Regions from separate parts of the Streptomyces sp. NPDC088554 genome, predicted to be linked through region 1. Evidence: riboswitches for the same ligand, from Rfam matches in the RefSeq annotation. Region 1 holds a riboswitch; each other region holds the start of a gene.

Region 1 (4,550 bases):
CCGGCCCACGGCCGACAGCCGTTCACCAACGCCGACGGCTCCGTCGTCCTCGTCTTCAACGGCGAGATCTACAACTTCCGCGCGCTGCGCGACGAACTCGCCGCGCACGGTGTGAGCGTCGAGGGCGATTCCGACGGCTCGGTCCTGCTGCCCTTCTACGAGCTGTACGGCGAGGACTTCGTCGACCGGCTCGACGGCATGTACGCCATCGCCGTGGTCGACCTGCGCGCCGGACCGCGGCTGCGTCTGTGGTGCGATCCGCTCGCCGTCAAGAGCCTCTACTACCGGGTTACGGACGACGGCGTCGTCTTCGCGTCCGAGCTCGACGGCCTGACCGCGCTGTGCGGGCACACGCCTCCGCTCGACCCGGCGGCGGTGGACCACTACCTGAACTGGCAGTGCCTGCCCGCCGGTGCGACCTGGTACCGGGACGTGGCCACCCTGCGGCCCGGCGAACGCCTGGAGCACGACGGGCGGTACGCCGTCCGGCCCGCGGCGCGCGCCCCCGCTGCCGTGCCGCCCGACGCGGAGTGCGGACCCGAGGCCCTGCGCGCCCTGCTCGACCGGGAGACCGCCCGGATGTGCCGGCAGGAGTCACCGGTGGCCCTCCAGCTCTCCGGCGGCCTCGACTCCGCGGCCCTGGCGAGCCTGTTGTCCGCCCACCGGTCCGATGTCACCGGCTTCCACGTCACCCACGAGGGCACGCACGACACGGACGAGGAGCGGTACGCGCGCGCCGCCGCCGCGCACGCGGGCATCCCCCTGGAGGTCGTCGAGGTGCGCGAGGCGGAGGTGCCCGACCTGCTGCCCGCGATGGTGCGCGCGCTCGGCACGCCCAACGCGACCCCGCACGCCCTGAGCGCGTACGTACTGTTCCGGGAGATCTCCGCCGCCGGATTCCGCGTGTGCTTCGTCGGCGACGGCGCCGACGAACAGTTCGGCGGCTACCGCCGCTACAGCACCGCCCTGGCCGCCACCGACGGCACCTGGCCCGAACGCTATCTGGACCGCCTCTCCCTGGTCCCGCACGCCGAGTACCGGAGCCTCTGCTCCCCCGGCTACCGGGCCCTGCTCGACGAGGGCACCAGCAGCCGGCGGCAGGCCAGGGAGCTGCTGGACCGGGCCGCGGCCTCCCGCCTGGAGCGGTTGCTGACGTTCGACCGGCTGTACAAGCTGCCCGCGCTGAACCTGCGCAAGCTCGATCACCTGTCCATGGCCCACTCGGTCGAGGGCCGGGTGCCCTACTGCCAGCCGGCGGTCACCCGCTTCGCGCGCCGCGTCCCCGACCCGCTGAAGGTCGACGGCGACCGGCGCAAGGGCGTCCTCTGGGACGCGGGCGCGCCCCTGATCCCGGCTGCGGTGCGCCAACGCCGCAAGCAGCCCTTCACCTTCCCGGTCTCCCATTTCCTGCGCCCCGGCGGGAAGTTGTGGGAGTTCACGACCGATATCCTGACCCGGCCCCGCCTGTGCGCGGCCGGCTACCTGAGCGGGACGGCCGTCCGCGACGTCCTCTCCGCCCACGCCGCGGGCCACGACCGGGCGAAGCTCCTGTGGGGCCTGATGGTGCTCGAACTGTCCTTCCCCGGCCCGTCCGCCTGACGTCCTGCGGTACCGTCCGGCACACATGGGCCCGAACTCTCAGCGGAAAGGCACATCACGGTGCGCAACGTCTACGTCGTCACCCACCCGGAGGCGAGCCACCACGTCGACGGACTGGTCGGCGGCTGGTACGACTCCGAACTCACCGAGAACGGCCGCCGGGACGCCGCCGCCCTCGCCCGCGCACTGCGCGTGCGGATCCCCGAGGACGCCGATGTCGACGTGATCTCCTCCGACCTGCTCCGCACCCGCGGCACCGCCGAGGAGATCGCCGGACAGTTCGGCGTCACCCCGGTATGGGACCCGAGGCTCCGCGAGAAGTCGTACGGCGAGGCGGAGGGCCGCCCCCAGGAATGGCTGGACAAACGCTTCCTGCCGCCCCCGGCCACCGGGAACCGCATGGACCACCACGAGGGCGTCCAGGGCGCCGAGACGAAAACGGTGTTCGCCGAACGCGTCTACGCCGCCATGGACGACATCCTGCGCCTCGACAGCGAGCACCAGATCGTCGTCACCCACGGCTTCGCCCTGACCTTCGTGGTAGCCGCCTGGGCCCGCCTCCCCGTCGACGCACTGGGCTACGTCAACTTCCGCGCCCCGTCCGGCAGCGTCACCCACCTCCGGGAGGACGACTTCTTCCACAACCGCCAGATCGTCCACCTGGGCGACACCGGCCACCTGACCTCCTGACCGACCGGAACCCGCCCCGTCATGCGCGCCTACAGCGAACCGCTGGTACGCGCCCGCCACAAGGTTCCCGGACGGCGCCGGAGGGGAACGGGCGGGAAGCGCCCGTGCGGCGCTTCCCACTCTCGGCCCCTTTCACGCCCCGCGCGTGGTGGTACACCTCACCATCCGGATCTGGTCGTGATCCGTCGCGTCGCCGAGCGGACCCGTAGGCTGACCGGCGCAGCTGGTTCGCACCCGTCCGCCAGGCGGGAGGCGTCGTAAGAGGGAACCCGGTGGGAATCCGGGACTGCCCCGCAGCGGTGAGTGGGAACGACCGCCGTCATACGCACTGGGCCCGACATACAGGGGCTGGGAAGCGACGGCCAGTAGGCGTCCTCCATCAGGAGGATGTGCCCGCGAGTCCGAAGACCTGCCCGTTGCCCGCGTACGACCACTCGTGCGCGGATATCCCGGTGACCTCGTGGGCGGGTCGGCGTACATATCCGGCGGACGACCGCGCTTTTGCCGCGCGGGTCGCTTTCCGTCGGGTTCGTCATCCTTCGCGTCCTCGTCCCGTCGCCGGGATCTCAGGGATTCATCTCGCGAAGGAGATCTCCGTGACCACTGAGACCGCAGCCGCGGCAGCACGGGCCACCGTGTACGGCTACCCCCGCCAGGGCCCGAACCGGGAACTGAAGAAGGCCATCGAGGGGTACTGGAAGGGCCGCGTCGACGCCGACGCCCTCCGGGCCACCGCCGCCGAACTGCGCCGCACGAACTGGCAGGAGCTGGCCGAGGCCGGCATCGACGAAGTGCCGACCGGCGATTTCTCGTACTACGACCACGTCCTGGACACCACCGTCATGGTCGGCGCGATCCCCGCCCGCCACCGGGAGGCCGTGGCCGCCGACGCGCTGGACGGCTACTTCGCGATGGCGCGCGGCACGCAGGACGTGGCGCCGCTGGAGATGACGAAGTGGTTCGACACCAACTACCACTATCTGGTACCGGAGTTGGGCCCTGACACCATCTTCACGGCCGACTCGGCAAAGCAGGTCTCGGAGTTGCGGGAGGCCCTCGGCCTCGGGCTGACCGCCCGCCCGGTGCTGGTCGGCCCGGTCACCTATCTCCTGCTGGCCAAGCCCGCCCCGGGTGTGCCGACGGACTTCGACCCGCTCACGCTCCTCGACCGGCTGCTGCCGGTGTACGCCGAAGTCCTTGCCGCCCTGCGCGCGGCCGGCGCGGAATGGGCGCAGTTGGACGAGCCCGCCCTGGTCCAGGACCGCACCCCGGCCGAGCTGAACGCCGCAGCCCGCGCCTACCGCGATCTCGGCGCCCTCGCCGACCGGCCGAAGCTGCTGGTCGCCTCCTACTTCGACCGGCTCGGCGACGCGCTGCCGGTACTGGCCAAGGCTCCCGTCGAGGGGCTCGCGCTGGACTTCACCGAGGCCACCGCGGCCAACCTCGACGACCTGGCCTCCGTGGGCGGGCTGCCCGGCAAGCGCCTGGTCGCGGGCGTGGTCAACGGCCGCAACATCTGGGTCAACGACCTGGCCAAGTCCCTGTCCACGCTCGGCACCCTCCTCGGCCTGGCCGACCGGGTCGACGTGGCCGCCTCCTGCTCCCTGCTCCACGTCCCGATCGACGCCGCCGCGGAACGCGACATCGACCCGCAGATCCGGCGCTGGCTCGCCTTCGCCAGGCAGAAGACGAGCGAGATCGTCACCCTCGCCAAGGGCCTCTCCCAGGGCGTCGGCGCGATCACCGGCGAACTCGCCGCCAACCGCGCCGATCTGACCTCCCGCGCGACCTCGCCGATCACGCACGATCCGGCCGTACGGGCCCGGACCACCGCGGTCACGGACGCCGACGCCCGCCGCTCCCAGCCCTACTCCGTACGCACCACCGCGCAGCGGGCGCACCTCGGGCTGCCCCCGCTGCCGACCACCACCATCGGTTCCTTCCCGCAGACCGGCGAACTGCGCGCCGCCCGCGCCGATCTGCGCGCGGAGCGCATCGACACGGCCGGTTACGAGGAGCGCATCAGGGCCGAGATCGGCGAGGTGATCTCCTTCCAGGAGAAGGCCGGTATCGACGTCCTGGTCCACGGCGAGCCCGAACGCAACGACATGGTCCAGTACTTCGCCGAACAGCTGACGGGGTACCTCGCGACGCAGCACGGATGGGTGCAGTCCTACGGCACCCGCTACGTCCGCCCGCCGATCCTGGCCGGCGACATCTCCCGCCCGGAGCCGATGACGGTGCGCTGGACGGCGTACGCC
Region 2 (4,550 bases), on a different contig from region 1:
GTCGGCGCGCAGCCCCGTACGCATCTCCGTGTCCCCACTCATGGAGCCACCCTCCGCCCCCGGTAGAGGACCAGTACGAACACCGGCACGCCGATCAGCGACGTCACCACACCCACCGGAACCTCCTGCGGTTCGAGCACCGTACGGGCCAGCGTGTCGACCCACACCAGGAACACCGCCCCGGCCAGCGCCGTGACCGGCAGCAGCCGGCCGTGGCCGGGCCCGACCAGCGCGCGGGCCGCGTGCGGCAGGACGAGACCGACGAAGCCGATCGCCCCCGCGCTGCTGACCAGCGCTGCCGTGAGCAGCGCGGTCACGGACAACAGCACCAGCCGGGTCCGGGCCACGGAGACCCCCAGCGTCGCCGCCGCGTCCTGCCCGAAGGCGAACGCGTCGAGGGTACGGGCGTACCCGCCGCACACCACCAGCGCGGCCACCAGTACGGCGGCGCCGATCCAGACCTCGGCCCAGTCGGCACCGGAGAGCGAGCCGAGCAGCCAGAACAGCACCCCGCGCGTGGTCTCGGCGTCGGCCGACGTGATCACCACGAACGAGGTCAGCGCGGAGAAGAGCTGCATCGCCGCGACCCCGGAGAGCACGACGCGGTCCGTCGTCCCGCCGAGTATGTGGCTGAGCAGCAGCACCATCGCGAACGACAGCAGCGCTCCCAGGAACGCCCCGCCCGAGATCGACAGCGCGCCGCCGCCGATCCCGAGGACGACCACCAGCACCGCGCCGGTCGAGGCCCCGGACGAGACGCCGAGGACGAAGGGGTCGGCGAGCGGGTTGCGCAGCAGGGACTGCATGACCACACCGCACACCGCGAGCCCGGCGCCGCAGACGGCGGCGAGCAGGGTGCGCGGCAGCCGCAGGTTCCACACGATGCCGTCACGGATCGGGGTGACACCCGCCTCGACGGCCGACCCGCCCCAGCCCAGATGGGCCGCGACGACGGACCAGACGTCACCGACGCCGATGCTGGCGGGGCCGATGGTGATCGCGACGGCGACGGACCCGATGAGCGCGGCGAGGCCGCCGCCCCAGAGCAGCAGCCCCCGGGCCACCCGGACCCCGGCCACACCCGCCCCGGCCGTACGGTCCTCGGCCTCCCGAGCCCCGGCCGTACGGGTCCCGGCCGTACGGGTCCCGGCCGTACGGGTCCCGGCCGTACGGGTCCCGGCCGTACGGGTCCCGGCCGTACGGGTCCCGGCCGGACTCTCCGTCGCCCGAGCCTCGGACTCCTGGACTCCGGCCGGACGGTCCTCGGCCGCCTGGGCCCCGGTCACTTGGCGGGCGCGTACCCACGCAGCGCGGCGGCGACCTTCTCGACCCCCTCGACGGTACGGATGGTGGGGTTCATGGCCTGGCCGCTGAGCAGGACGTACCGCTTGTGCCTGACCGCGTCCATCTTCTTGGTGACCGGGTTGGTCTCCAGGAACTCGATCTTCTTCGCGGCGGTCTCGGCGGTCTGCGCCTTGCGCGTGAGGTCACCGATGACCAGGAAGTCGGGGTTGCGGTCGGCGACGGTCTCCCAGTTGATCTGGGGCCACTCGTCATGGGTGTCGTCGAAGATGTTCTTCGCGCCGACCGCGTTGGTGATGATCCCGGGGGCGCCACAGCAGCCGGCCATGTAGGGCGACTCGGAGTTGGCGAACCAGTAGAGGAAGGTGGTCTTCTTCGCCTTGGCCGGGTCGATGCCCTTCACGGCGGCGGCCATCCGCGCCTTCAGCCCGGCGACGACCTCGTCCCCGCGCTTCTCCACCCCGAAGATCTTGGCCAGATCTCGTACCTCCTGGTAGATGATCTCCATGGTCAGCGGGGTGGACCGGGCACCGTCCGTGCCCACGACCTTGTCGTTCTTGGTGCAGTCGGCGGGCGATACGTACGAGGGGACGCCCACCTTCGCGAACTGCGCCCGCGTGGCCACTCCGCCCTTGCCGAGCGTGGACAGGAAGGAGGAGGCGACGAAGTCCGGCTCGGTGTCGAGGACCTTCTCGAAGGAGGGGTAGTTGTCGGCCAGCCTGGGCACCTTGGCGTTGGCCTTCACCAGCGCCTTGGGCAGCGGGTCGGTCCAGGTCGCGGTGCCCACCATCCGGTCGGCGAGCCCGAGCGAGAGCATGATCTCGGTGGTGCCCTGATTGAGCGACACGGCCCGGCGGGGCTCGGCCCCGATCCGTATCTTCTCCCCGCAGTTCTCGACGGTCAGCGGATACCCGGCGGCGGAGGCGGCGGCCTTGCCCGCGTCCTTGCCCGACTCGGCGGCTCCCCCACCCCCGCAGGCGGTCAGCATCAATGCCCCGGCGGCGAGCAGGGCGGTACTACGGAAGGGGCGCGCTATCAGCACGGGAAAGATCCTCTGCGTTCGAGGGCCCATCCGCGGAGCCCGTTCGTACGGTGCTCCCCCGCCCCCGGACAGGAACGGAGGGGGCCAGCAGGTCTTCGGACTCGGGATCATCCGGACGAGGCGCCTTCCCGGACTGCTGCGTCCAGTGGCCGATGCCCCGCCCGTCACCCTCACCGCTGCGCGTCAGCTCCGGATTCGCACCGGATTCCCTGACCCACGTACATGGGTTCGACTGGCCCCGGCAAATTACCACAGTCGATTTCCGGCCTGGCGAGGCGGACGCGGTACGAGTACGGCTCCCGCGCGACACGAGGGAGCCACACCTTTCACCATGGCGTCCTGGACTGCGCCGCCACAGGGAGCTCGACCGTTGACCGGCCCATTTCCCGGTACTAACGTACCCATTTACGTACCCGCGATGTACGTGCCCCCCATCCCCCCAGTCCGACTCACAGATCACGAGGGAGTGACGCTGTGACACGTCGTCCCCGCCAGCGGAAAAGCGGACTGATCGCCGCCGCCCTGGCAACCACCCTGGCCCTGACCGGATTCGCCTCGGCACCGGTGCACTCCACCGCCTCCGCCGCGCCCGGGGCCACCACCCCCGGGCTGCTCGACTCGCCCGCCCCCCAGGCCATCCGCGACTGGCTCCGCTACGACCGGCCGGCCCAGTACGAAAGCGTCCACTCGCAGGTGCGGGTGAAGATGCGGGACGGTGTCCGCATCGCCTGCCATCTCTTCCGGCCGGGCCGCGACGGCAAGCCCGACAGCGGCAGACATCCGAGCCTGCTGTCCGACTTCACGCCCTACACCAAGTTCGCGGCCAATCCGGAGGCCATGTATCTGGCCGAACGCGGCTACAACGTCCTGAACTGCGACGTCCGCGGGTCGGGATACTCGACGGGCGACTTCCCCTCGTGGTTCCAGCCCAAGGAAACCACCGACAACTACGACCTGATCGAATGGCTGGCACGACAGCCGGGCGCGACCGGGGACGTGGGGCAGTTGGGCAGCAGCTACGGCTCCATCACCACCTACCGCGCCGCCGCGCTGAAGCCGCCGCATCTGCGCGCCATCATCCCCATCGTCTCCCCCACCGACATCTACTCGGAGTGGGTGTACCCCGGCGGAGTGCCCTCGACCAACGGCTCCTGGTGGGCCACCGGCGGGCCGGTGATCAGCCCGAAGGCCCACACGGACACACTCCGCAGCTTCCAGCAGCACCCGCTCTACGACGGGTTCTGGAAGCAGGCCGTCACCACCAACAAGCTTGCCGACGTCGACGTCCCGGCGCTGCACATCGGCGGCTACTTCGACATCTTCAAGAACGGCGGCTTCGACGCCCTCAAGCAGCGGCCCCGGCAGACCTGGCTGCTGAACGGCCCCTGGGTCCACGGCGGGTTCCTCCAGGTCCCCGGGGCGGATCCGGCCGCCTCCTGGGTGGACCCCGAGAACGCGATCTCGTACTCCACCATCCTCCAGTGGTTCGACCACTGGCTGGCCAAGCGCCCCGGGGCGAAGCTGCCGCCGGACCGTGTGATCAGCTACGCGTCGACCTCCGCCAAGGCATCGGGCAGCTGGCACGGCTACGCCACATGGCCCTCGACGTCCACGTCCGGCACCCGCCTGTACCCGACGGCGGACGGCGCGCTCGCCAGGAAGGCCCCCGCCCGCACCGGATTCGACTACCAGGTCAACCCGGTCGACGGCCCCTCGGTCGGCGTCACCGGAACGCTGCCCTACGACGCCGGCCAGGACCAGGCCAGAGCCGAGCTGGACACCACCCTGCCGGACGGTCGCTACGCGACCAGCCGCGCCACCTTCACCCTCCCGGCGTTCACCAGGAACACCACGGTCGCGGGCCCGGTCACCCTCCACCTGAACGCGTCCATCGACGCGAAGGACACGTACTTCGTCAGCAAGCTGGAGACCGTCCTCCCGGACGGCCGCGTCCTGCCGATCGAAACGGGATACCTGCGGGCCCAGCTCCGGGACGGCCTGTCGAAGGCCAAACCTGTCACCCCCGGCGCCCCCACCCAGTACACCGTCCAACTCGGCCAGGCCCACTGGCAGTTCAAGCCCGGCGAGAAACTGCGCGTCACCCTCGGCGGCGGCGACTCCCCCCGCATCGCCCCCACCAATCCGGCGGGCAGTGTCACCGTGCACCTCGGCAGCAAGACCTACATCGAGCTGCCCGTGACCAAGT
Region 3 (4,550 bases), on a different contig from region 1:
CCCGCGTTCTTGCCGGGCAGCCACTCCAGGTTGCCGTGCTTGCCCAGGTGGATCATGGCGTCGGCGCCGAAGCCGCCGTCCTCGCGGGCGGCCTGGATCCAGCGGTAGGCGGCCAGGTAGTGGTGCGAGGGCGGCAGATCGGGGTCGTGGTAGATCGCGATCGGGTTCTCGCCGAAGCCGCGCGGCGGCTGGATGAGGATCAGCAGATTCCCGAAGCGCAGGGCGGCGAGCACGATGTCACCGTCCGGGTCGCCGCCCGAGGCGACCCGGCTGCGGTCGAGGAACATCTCACCGGGCGCCGGGCCCCAGTGCCGCTCCACCGATTCCCGCAGGTCGGCGGGGAGTTCCGCGTACCAGCGGCGGTAGTCGGCGGCCGGGATGCGGACCGGGTTGCGGGCGAGCTGCTCCTCGGTGAGCCAGTCCTGGTCGTGGCCGCCCGCCTCGATCAGCGCGTAGATCAGCTCGTCGCCGTCGCCGGACTCCAGCCCCGGTACGTCCGTGTCCGCGCCCATCTCGCCGAAGTCGTAGCCCTGCCCGCGCAGTTCGCGCAGCAGCTCGACGGCGCTGGCGGGGGTGTCGAGGCCCACGGCGTTGCCGATGCGGGAGTGCTTGGTGGGGTAGGCGGAGAGGACGAGCGCGATGCGCTTGTCGGCGTTCAGGAGGTACGAGAGCCTGGCGTGGCGTACGGCGATCCCGGCGACCCGCGCGGCCCGCTCGGGGTCGGCGACATAGACCGGCAGCCCCTCGGGGTCCAGCTCCTTGAAGGAGAACGGGACGGTGATCAGCCGGCCGTCGAACTCCGGCACCGCCACCTGCGACGCGGCGTCCAGCGGGGACAGCCCCTCGTCGCTCGCCTCCCAGGTGGCGCGGGAGCTGGTCAGGCAGAGCGCCTGGAGAATCGGTACGTCCAACGCGGCCAGCGCGCCCGCGTCCCACGCCTCGTCGTCCCCGCCGGCCGACGCCTCGGCGGGCTTCGTACCCCCGGCGGCGAGCACGGTCGTGACGATCGCGTCGACCTCGCCGAGGGCGGCCAGCAGCTCCGGCTCGGGGGCGCGCAGCGACGATACGTAGAGGGGGACGGCGCGGCCGTCCGCCGCCTCGATCGCGTCGCACAGGACGTCCACGAAGGCGGTGTTGCCGCTGAGGTGGTGGGCGCGGTAGTAGAGCACCGCGACGAGCGGCCGCTCCGCACCGTCCCGGCCCGCCTCCGCCTCCACCGGCTCGCGGTCGATCCGGCCCCAGGTCGGCGAGGCGGCGGGCGGCTCGAAGCCGTGGCCGGTCAGCACGACGGTGTCGGAGAGGAACCGCGCGAGCTGCTGGAGGTTGGCCGGGCCGCCGTGCGCGAGATAGCCGTGCGCCTCGGCGGCGATCCCGATGGGGACGGTGGACGCCTCCATCAGCTGGGCGTCGGGCGCCTGTTCGCCGGTGAGCACCACCACGGGACGGTCGCCCGCCAGCAGCAGGTCGATCCCGTCCTGCCAGGCGCGCAGCCCGCCGAGGAGCCGTACGACGACCAGGTCGACGCCCTCCAGCAGCGCGGGCAGTTCATCGAGCGCGAGCCGGGCGGGGTTGGCGTACCGGTACGGGACCGGGCCTCCCGCCGCGCGGGCGCTGAGCAGATCGGTGTCGGACGTCGACAGGAGCAGAAGCATGCGGCGTCTGGCCTTCCTCGGGGTCCGCGCCCCGGGCGGGATGAGTGGACGGCGGGAGTTCCTGGCTCGCCCGGCTCGCGTTGCCGCTTGGCCGGGCTCACAGTGGCGGGACCGCGCCGGGCTCGCACCGGGCTTCCTCCCCATGACGCCGTCGTGGCGTTGTGACGGGTCCGGTGACCCGCCGTCTGCATAGTAAGTGCTGAGGTCACGGCCCGGGAGGCCGCCCGGACGGACCGGTGGGGAGCACGGCCCGGCTCGGTATGCTCGCCGCCATGCCGCCCACCACTCCAACACCCGTGAACCGGGACGAAGCCCCCTCCCGGCCCCCCGTCCGGGAGCGCGGCGACGCCTGCCCGGGTGCGCTGCGGCTGCACAGCGCCGACGACGGACGGCTGGCGCGGCTGCGACTGCCCGCCGGGATCCTGACGCACCGTCAGGCGCAGGTGCTGGCGGAGGCCGCGGAGCGCCTCGGCGACGGGCATCTGGACATCACCTCCCGGGGCAACATTCAGCTCAGGGGGCTGGCCGCGAGCTGCGGCGATGAGCTGGGCGCGCTGCTGGACGAGGCGGGTCTGCTGCCCTCGCCGGAGCACGAGCGGGTACGGAACATCGTGGCCTCCCCGCTCTGCGGGCTGGACGGATCCGCCGCCGGGGACGCCCAGTCGTGGGCCCGCGAGCTGGACGCGCTGCTGTGCGCGAGCCCGGCGGCGACGGCCCTTTCGGGGCGTTTCCTGTTCGCGCTGGACGACGGCCGCGGCGATGTCGCGGCCCTCGGCGCGGATGTGACGTTGCTCGCACGGGGGGACGGCGCGGTCACCGTACATACCGGGGCGAACCGCTCCGGGGTGCGGGTGGCCGCGGCCGACGCCCCGCGCGCCGCGCTGCTGGCGGCGGAGACCTTCCTCACGCTGGCGGCGGCGAGCGGCTCGGGCGCCTGGCGGGTACGGGAACTGCCGCCGGGCCCGGGGCGGGAGCTGGACGGCGCGGTGGCGCGGGCACTGGCACGGGCGGGGATCGGGGCGCCGGGGGACGGCGGTTCCGGGGGGTTCGGGGACGGGACTTCCGCGGACGGTACGCCGGGGGACGGCGGTTCCGGGGGGTTCGGGGACGAGGCTTCCGCGGACGGTGCGCCGGGGGACGGGACTTCCGCGGACGGTGGGCCGGGGGACGGCGGTTCCGGAGGGTTCGGCGACGAGGCTTCCGCGGACGGTGGGACGGGGGACGGTGCTTCTGCGGACGGTGGGACGGGGGACGGCGGTTCCGGAGGGTTCGGCGACGAGGCTTCCGCGGACGGTGCGCCGGGGGGCGGGACTTCCGCGGACGGGGCGCCGGGGGACGGGACTTCCGCGGACGGGCCCGCCTGGCCTCGCTCCGGGCCGCCCGCGCCCGGTCCGACGCGGTCCCCCGACGGGACCGTCGCCCTCTCCGTGTACGCCCCGCTGGGACGCCTCAGCGCCGGCCAGTGGCGGCTGCTGCTGTCCGCGGGCGCGGGCGGCGTACGCGTGACCCCCTGGCGCGGCGTGGTCGTACCCGCCCTGGACCCGGCCGCCGCCGACGCGCTGCTGGACCGTCTCCGTACCGCGGGACTGATCACCGACGCCGGCTCGCCCTGGCACGGCGTCGGCGCGTGCACCGGCCGGCCGGGGTGCGCGAAGGCGCTGGCGGACGTACGGGCGGACGCGGCCGGAGCCCTGCCGGCGCCGGGCGGACGCGACGCGCTGCCGGTCTACTGGTCGGGGTGCGAACGGCGCTGCGGCCACCCGGGGGGCGCGTGGGTGGACGTGGTCGCGACCGCCGAAGGCGCGTACACCGTCTCCGTGCACGACGTGCGCGAGGTACATGGCCCCACACCTGTGGCCGCCCAGCGAGAACTGGCCGAAACGATCAGAACAGCCCGAAAAACAACAACGACAGCGACGACAGCAGTGACGAAATGAGCGAGCCCAGCGTGTCCACAGCGTTCGACTACGAGAAGGACGGCGCGGCGATCTACCGCCAGTCCTTCGCCACGATCCGCGCCGAGGCGGACCTCTCCGGGCTGCCCGCCGATGTCTCCCGGGTCGCGGTGCGGATGATCCATGCCTGCGGCATGGTCGACCTGGTGCGCGATCTGGCCTTCACGCCCACCGTGGTGGCCCGTGCCCGGGAGGCGCTGCTCGCGGGCGCGCCGATCCTGTGCGATGTCTCGATGGTCGCCAGCGGCGTGACCCGCAAGCGGCTGCCCGCCGGCAACGACGTCGTCTGCACCCTCTCCGACCCGTCCGTGCCCGCGCTCGCCGCCGAGCTGGGGACGACCCGCAGCGCCGCCGCCATGGAGCTGTGGCGGGACCGGCTCGACGGGGCGGTCGTGGCCGTCGGCAACGCCCCGACCTCGCTCTTCCGGCTGCTGGAGATGATCGAGGACGGCGCCCCGCGCCCGGCCGCCGTGATCGGCGTACCGGTCGGCTTCATCGGCGCGGCCGAGTCCAAGGACGCGCTCGCCGGGCACCCGGCCGGACTGGAACACCTGGTCGTACGGGGACGGCGCGGCGGCAGCGCCATCGCGGCGGCGGCCATCAACGCGATCGCGAGCGAGGAAGAGTGACCGAGAACAGCACCCCCACCGGTACCCGTGGCGAACCCGGTACCCGTGGCGAACCCGGCAGGCTGTACGGGGTCGGCCTCGGCCCCGGCGATCCGTCGCTGATGACCGTACGCGCCGTCCAGGTCATCGCCGGGGCGGACGTGATCGCGTACCACAGCGCCGGGCACGGCCGTTCGATCGCGCGCTCGATCGCCGCCGAGCATCTGCGCCCCGACCACATCGAGGAACCGCTGGTCTATCCGGTCACCACCGGCACCACCGACCACCCCGGCGGCTACCGGGGCGCGATGGAGGACTTCTACGCCGAGTCCGCC

The links. Region 1 has a riboswitch for cobalamin ahead of metE (5-methyltetrahydropteroyltriglutamate--homocysteine S-methyltransferase). Riboswitches for the same ligand answer to the same signal wherever they lie in the genome.
Region 2: another riboswitch for cobalamin. It lies ahead of ACIP8W_RS00030 (ABC transporter substrate-binding protein); the one in region 1 lies ahead of metE (5-methyltetrahydropteroyltriglutamate--homocysteine S-methyltransferase).
Region 3: another riboswitch for cobalamin. It lies ahead of cobN (cobaltochelatase subunit CobN); the one in region 1 lies ahead of metE (5-methyltetrahydropteroyltriglutamate--homocysteine S-methyltransferase).

Annotation. Positions count from the first base shown of each region.
Region 1 is NZ_JBIVMF010000023.1:75,890-80,439, reverse strand. Features, by position in the region: gene asnB (asparagine synthase (glutamine-hydrolyzing)) at 1-1,599, shown strand, start outside; gene ACIP8W_RS24840 (histidine phosphatase family protein) at 1,660-2,289, shown strand; cobalamin riboswitch at 2,497-2,721, shown strand; gene metE (5-methyltetrahydropteroyltriglutamate--homocysteine S-methyltransferase) at 2,886-4,550, shown strand, end outside.
Region 2 is NZ_JBIVMF010000001.1:2,161-6,710, reverse strand. Features, by position in the region: gene ACIP8W_RS00040 (ABC transporter ATP-binding protein) at 1-42, opposite strand, end outside; gene ACIP8W_RS00035 (FecCD family ABC transporter permease) at 39-1,079, opposite strand; gene ACIP8W_RS00030 (ABC transporter substrate-binding protein) at 1,283-2,374, opposite strand; cobalamin riboswitch at 2,413-2,596, opposite strand; gene ACIP8W_RS00025 (CocE/NonD family hydrolase) at 2,819-4,550, shown strand, end outside.
Region 3 is NZ_JBIVMF010000005.1:18,000-22,549, reverse strand. Features, by position in the region: gene cobN (cobaltochelatase subunit CobN) at 1-1,652, opposite strand, end outside; cobalamin riboswitch at 1,687-1,851, opposite strand; gene ACIP8W_RS07435 (cobalamin biosynthesis protein CobG) at 1,925-3,589, shown strand; gene ACIP8W_RS07430 (precorrin-8X methylmutase) at 3,586-4,236, shown strand; gene cobJ (precorrin-3B C(17)-methyltransferase) at 4,338-4,550, shown strand, end outside.